DNA from 2 places in the Flavobacterium aquidurense genome. Region 1 is predicted to be linked to the other one. Evidence: riboswitches for the same ligand, from Rfam matches in the RefSeq annotation. Region 1 holds a riboswitch; the other holds the start of a gene.
What was found. Region 1 has a riboswitch for cobalamin ahead of B0A67_RS01405 (hypothetical protein). Riboswitches for the same ligand answer to the same signal wherever they lie in the genome.
Positions count from the first base shown of each region.

Region 2: linked by a shared signal. The riboswitch ahead of B0A67_RS12865 (TonB-dependent receptor plug domain-containing protein) and the one ahead of B0A67_RS01405 (hypothetical protein) in region 1 are both predicted to bind cobalamin.

Region 1 covers NZ_MUGR01000002.1:43,908-47,333, reverse strand. Annotated here, with positions in the region: gene B0A67_RS01415 (DeoR/GlpR family DNA-binding transcription regulator) at 1-282, shown strand, start outside; gene B0A67_RS01410 (cupin-like domain-containing protein) at 368-1,240, opposite strand; cobalamin riboswitch at 1,684-1,884, shown strand; gene B0A67_RS01405 (hypothetical protein) at 1,998-2,327, shown strand; gene B0A67_RS01400 (hypothetical protein) at 2,398-3,426, shown strand, end outside.
Region 2 covers NZ_MUGR01000024.1:116,555-119,980, reverse strand. Annotated here, with positions in the region: gene B0A67_RS12875 (adenosylcobinamide-GDP ribazoletransferase) at 1-612, shown strand, start outside; gene cobC (alpha-ribazole phosphatase) at 597-1,130, shown strand; cobalamin riboswitch at 1,198-1,411, shown strand; gene B0A67_RS12865 (TonB-dependent receptor plug domain-containing protein) at 1,439-3,301, shown strand; gene B0A67_RS12860 (YncE family protein) at 3,307-3,426, shown strand, end outside.

The DNA.
Region 1 (3,426 bases):
GAAGACGTAAAGAATTATATTGCCGATATTTATTTTTTAGGTGCCTGCGCCATACAAAGTAAATTTGGGATAACATCGACCTTTAATGATGAAGCAGAAATAAAACGAATGATGTTAAACAATGCGAAACAGACAATTGCATTGGGAAATATTGAAAAAATAAACAATACAGAACCCTTCAAAGTATGTGATCTTGAAGAGGTTAATACACTTATTACAGATCTGCCAAGTGATGACAGCAAACTGGATAGTTACAGAAGTCTGGGAATCAGATTGGTTTAAAATCTTTAGTTAAAACCGATAGTATTTTTAAAGCTCCAGAGTCAATAGATTTTGGAGTTTTTTATGTTTTTTTTCTATCTATTGTTTATTCTGCTGCTTCTAAAGCGGCATTAGTCCTGCGAATAGATTCGGCATCTTTGTAATCCAGCCATTCCTGACCTTTTCTTTTGCGCATCCAGTTATCATAATAACGGATGATGGCAACGTTCGCAAAACCTTTCCACAAGTTCAAAGGCCTTCCTGCAAGGGATCTCAGGCTCAGGGAGAAACCCGGCGAAAGATATTTCATATAATGCCACCAGCCTTCCGGCATATACAGCATTTCTCCGTGGTTGAGCTGGGTAATGTAGGGCTTTACTTTTCGAAGTGCCGGAAATCGTTCAAAATCAGGGTTATCAAAATCAATGTCCTCATTGCACAACCAGGAATAGGGCAGGCGATACATGTATTTTGTTTCTTTAGGATCGACCAAAACACATTGCTTTTTACCTTCAAAATGTACATGAAAAATATTAGGAAAATCAATATCATAATGCATGAATACTTTTGCATCCTGACCGCCAAAAAAAACAAGAGGCAAATTTTTAAGTAATCGAAGTCCCAGGCGCGGCCACTGCATATCAGACTTCATTACAGGAACCTCTTTCATAAGATTGTATAAAAATATACGGAGATCAGTCGGACCTTTTTCAAGAATATCGATGTATTCTGACATTGTCATTGTAAAGTCAGGTTCATTGACTTTTTTAGTATAATCGGTTTTACGGCTGTCATACAAAGGCACCATTTTGTCACCTGCAACTTCCCTGATAAAATTAAAATCCCATTTGGTAAAAGCGGGCCAGTCTTCTATTTGATTTGTAATTACAACAGGTTTCTGCGGTTTGTAATAATTGTCTATAAACTCCTTTTTAGTTAGTTTTTCAACTCTTTCTATCGGTATATAATCAAATGCCATATGTAATAGTTTTTAAGTGATGTTAATTCAATCTATAACTGCTATTGAGAGATTATTGTTGCTTTCCTTAAAACCAAATGATTCAATTCGTTGTATTAAAGAAATATTTCGGGGTATTTACAGATATGGATAAGAACAAATTTGCGATTTTTTTGCCGTTGCATTTGATACTGCACAGTAGCAACACGATACGTATTGTAGGATTTTTGATAGTAAAGATACACATTCTTAACTTAAAATAAAGCTTGTATTTTGATGATACAGAAAGGCTTCGGTTCAGGGAAAGTCTTTAAAATCAACATTAAAAACACGAAATGGTTATTTCTTACGAAAATGATATTTTAATCAATTTTTTAGAAGTTTAACCATTACATTTTTTATAAAAATTGTGATAAATCTAATTTAATGATAAAAAGTAGTGGATTTCTATAAAGATAATTATATATTTACCCTCAGATTTTGGTCTGTTTTTTCTTAAGAAAAAACAGTTAAAAGGGAATCAGGTGCAAATCCTGAACAGACCCGCTACTGTAAGTTCTATATAAGTCTTTAAACGTTACTCATGCCATTGTTCGCTGCGGCGGATGAGAAGGTTGTTTAAAGATGGAACAAGTCAGGAGACCTGCCAGAATCACATAGTTTAAGACTTTCGTGGAATAAAGTTGAACAACAAGAAATTGACCTGTTATTTTATAACGGGATTCTCTCTTATTGCTTTTGATTGTTATATCACGGAGTTTATTTAATTAAATGAGTGATGTATACTACCGGAAAAAAACTTTTATTTCATTTTGTAATAACCGCTTCCTTTGTTCAATCAGGGAAGTCTGAGGCTTTTTTGCGGGTTTTAAAATTCGATACACTACAATTAAAACTTCGTTGGCATTTCGCTGTAATAAAAAGCTTGTCCGGAAAATTATCTCAAAGTTTAAACGAGCATATTAAAGCTCATTTCGCAATCCCAATTCCTAAAAATCCTTATTCAAAAATTCCGACAAACTTCAAAGTCGGAGCAATTTATATTCCGCCATTACGGGATTCAATTGAATATTTTTATCTGTTGTACTCTTCATATAGACAGTTATAAAATAAAAGTTACCTCAACAAATAGTTTAATAACTATTCTTTTTATAATTAAAAATTAAAACAATAAATATATGTATAAAAGAGCCTTACCCTATTTTAGATCGACGATCCTTTTGGCTGCAGCAATTATGCTTACCAATTGTTCAGATAATGGCGGAAGTGACGATGTGAGTAATCCTCCAATAGCCGGTCAGGATCTCCCTTATAATGTAGCAAGATTTACCATACTTGCCGTGAGTCCCAATATTGTAGCCGGCGCAGATGCTGCTTACAGCTGGACGGTAACCAATGCACCAACCCAGAATTATTCATTGGTCAATACAACCACAAAAGAAGCCTTGTTTGCAGCTACAGAAGTCGGAACTTATAATCTGACAGTTACTATAAATGACAAAGGAGCAATCCAGAACCAGAAGATTGTCATTACAGTAAGCAAAGAAGCAAAAGAACTTAAAACTTTTATCGCTAAAGTTTTTGAATTTAAACCTGCTCCGGGACAATTTATAAACGATTTGCCGGCAGCCAATGATGGAGATACGGCCGAGAGGGTTTTGACAAGAACGAATACTTACCTGGCCAAGAAAAACGGAGACCTGATTTCTCTTGGTGCTTTTGGTGGTTATGTTGTTTTTGGCTTCGACCATACTATTGTAAATGTTAAGGAAAAACGCGATTTCAGGGTATTGGGTAATGCGTTTTGGGCAGAAGCCAATCCTAACCCTAATAGTACTATGCGTGGCGGCAGTAGTGAAGCGGGGGTAATCATGGTGTCTTATGATAAAAACAAAAACGGGCTTCCGGACGATGAATGGTACGAAATAGAAGGTGCCGGACATAAAATGGAAAAAACGATTCATAATTATGAAATAACCTATTACAGACCGGATCCTAATAAAATACCCGTTCCGGGCGGTGGAACAGGAACAGTAAATTTTACGGATACGGAATATATCTATTGGAAGGACAATCAGGGCAAAGACGGTTATCTGGTACAAAACAATGCTTACAACCATTCTCTTGAATATTGGCCAAAATGGCTGAAAGATCAGCAAAGTATCACTTTTAAAGGTACAAGATTACCGGACAATGCGGTTGACGAA
Region 2 (3,426 bases), on a different contig from region 1:
GAAACTGCGGTAATTTTTGCCTTAATTATTTCTGTACTTACTACTGGAGCTTTTCACGAAGATGGTTTTGCAGATGTTTGTGATGGTTTTGGCGGAGGCTGGACCAAAGAAAAAATTCTGATCATTATGAAAGATAGTGCTATTGGTGCTTATGGAGCTATTGGTTTGGTTTTACTTTTTTTATTAAAATTCAAATTACTTTCTGAATCTGTTTCGCTTTTTAAATCAGATAATTCTCTTGTTCTTTTTCAGGTTTTTCTTTTATTTGTTTCTGCTCATGCCTTGAGTCGTTTGGCTGCTATTTCGATTATTTTCACTCATGAATATTCGCGGGATGACGCTTCCAGTAAAAGTAAGCCTATCGCTAAAAATCACACCTGGAAAGAGATATTGGGCTCATTTTTCTTTGGATTAATTCCGTTATTGTTTTTGTCTTATTTTCAATATCAATTTCTTTTGGCACTAATTCCGGTATTTATAATGCGTTATTTTTTAGCCCGTTATTTCCAGAAATGGATCGACGGTTACACGGGAGATTGTCTTGGGGCAACACAACAAGTTTGTGAAGTCGTTTATTATTTAAGTATTCTTTTGATATGGAAATTTATCTAGTTCGCCACACTGAAACAATTTGCAAAAAAGGAGTTTGCTACGGACAATCAGATGTTGATATCGCAGCACCTTTTGAAGCTGTTTTCGAAAATATTCTCTTGCAATTACCGTCAGAAGCTGTAGTCTTTTCGAGTCCCCTGAAACGTTGTTTGATTTTGTCCGAATACATTCAGGAAAACATTAAAGTAATTGCATTCGAAAAAGATGCACGATTAATAGAAATGAATTTTGGTGATTGGGAACTGAAAAACTGGAATGATATTCCGCCTGAAGAACTAAATCCCTGGATGGAAGATTTTGTAACTATTAATGCTAAAAACGGGGAATCCTTTACGGAACTCCACAATAGAGTTGTTGATTTTTTATCTCAAATCTCAAAAGAAATAACGACACCTATCGTTATTGTAGCACATGCCGGTGTAGTCAGAAGTATCTTATGCCATTATAGTGCATTGCCGCTAAAAGATGCTTTTAACAATAAAGTAGATTTTGGACAGGTCATCAAAATTGAAGTATAAGTGTCTTTTTGATTAGAATTTGTTTTTAAAACATAAACAAATTTGAAAAATCGACAATTTTAACTTTATCTTTGCACGAAATTAAGGTTGTGTTTATTTTTTTAAACACATTAAAAGGGAATCAAGTAATAATTAGAAAATCTTGAGCTGTACCCGCAACTGTATGCTTTGTTCTTAAACGAATGTTTGTTGTTAACTCCAAAACCACTGCTCGCTCCGGCGAATGGGAAGGTAAACAACAAAACGCAAGCCAGGAGACCTGCCTTTGTAACCAATATCGAGCTCTCGGGAAAAAGAGTGTAGAAATTATGACTTTAAAAAAACTTTTTGCTATTTGTTTATTGTTGATGTGCCAGATGATTTCGGCGCAAACTGATTCTATTAATAAACTGAAAGAAGTTATAGTTTCTGATACCAATCTTAAGAAATACTCCAATTCACAATCGGTTCAGGTGTTAAATGATTCGATCATCAATAAAAATCAATCTTCTTTAACCTCTCTTTTAAATTACAATACTGTTATTTATTTTAAGGAAAATGGTCTTGGTATGACCTCCGGTCCTTCTTTTAGAGGAACTACTGCAGCACAAACCGCAGTTATCTGGAATGGTATCAATATTAATTCACAATTTTTAGGTCAGACAGATTTCAACACCATCGGAACAAGAGATTTTAATTCAATCGCTGTAAAAGCCGGAGGCGGAAGTGTTTTATACGGCAGCAGTGCCATAGGCGGAAGCATACATCTCAACAATGATTTAGAATTTAAAAAAGATTTCTCTAATCATCTTTTTTTCAGTGCCGGCAGTTATGATACTTACAATGCCAATTATCGCACTATGGTTTCATCAGACAAATATAGTCTTCAGGTTAGTTTTTCGCGAAATAGTTCAGAGAATGATTTTAAATATCCCGGAAATAGCGACCAGAGAAACAGTAACGGAGAATACTATAACACGAGTATGAATACCACTTTTGGATATAAAATCGATTCCCGAAATGTAATAAAAGTATACAGTCAGTTTTATGATTCAGAACGTCATTTTTCTTTAACGACTCCTACAGCATCCAAAACAAAATACGACGATTTTAATACCCGAAACCTTTTAGAATGGGAAAATAAATCTGATCGTTTTACTTCTAAAGTAAAATTGGCACATATTGGTGAATCGTACAAATATTTCTCTGACATTAATTCAGAGTTATTTACTTATGGAAAAGTCGAAACCTCGATTATAAAATATGATCTGGCCTTTGATGTCAATAACAAAATTAAACTTAATGCTATCGTTGACTATAATCGTAATAAAGGATATGGCTCGAGCATCAATAATGTAAAAAGGGAAATTGGTTCTGCAAGTTTATTATTAAGCCATCTAGTAACCGATAAATGGGATTATAATGGTAGTATTCGTCAGGAAATAACCGATAATTATGGCAATCCTTTTCTTTTTTCTTTAGGAACAAGATATTTGTTTACAGATTTTTACCGCATAAAATTTAATGCTTCAAAAAATTTCAGAATGCCAACTTATAATGACTTATTTTGGGAAGGGAGCGGTAATCCTGACTTAAAACCTGAAACATCTTATCAGGCTGAGATTGGTAATGAGTTTTTCACAAAAAACTTTTCATTATCCGTAACAGCTTACTACAATTCGATCAAAGACTTATTGCGTTGGGTGCCATCACAAGGAGGCGGAGACAATTGGTCACCTGAAAACACAAAAAAGGTGAGAGCGTATGGCGCTGAAGTCCTTTTAGAATGGAGAACCAAAATAGACAACCATAATTTTACACTTAACGGAACTTATGCCTATACGGTTTCCGAAAGCAAACAATTAATAAGTGGTGAATTGGTTTATAAGCAATTGATTTATGTTCCGTATCACAAACTAACAGGAGCTGTTTCGTACAACTGGAAAAAAGTTTCCTCCTATTTTCAATATCTCTATAATGGCGATGTTTACAGCACTCCTTTTAATAATCCTGCTACGAGAGTAAAAGATTATAACGTTGGTAATATTGGAGCTGATTATGACTTTGGCAAAAAGAACAGTTACAAAATTGGTTTTCAAATATTCAATATCTGGAACGAGAATTACCAGCCTGTCATAAGCAGACAAATGCCGGGAACAAATTACACTTTATACATTAACCTTAATTTTTAAATATCATGAAAAGATTTAATAAACTGTTTTTAACGATTGCGATAAGCTCGGCATTTTTTGTCTCGTGCAGCAATGATGACAATGACAAACAAGAGCCACGTGGAGATTATGATGGTGGATTATTC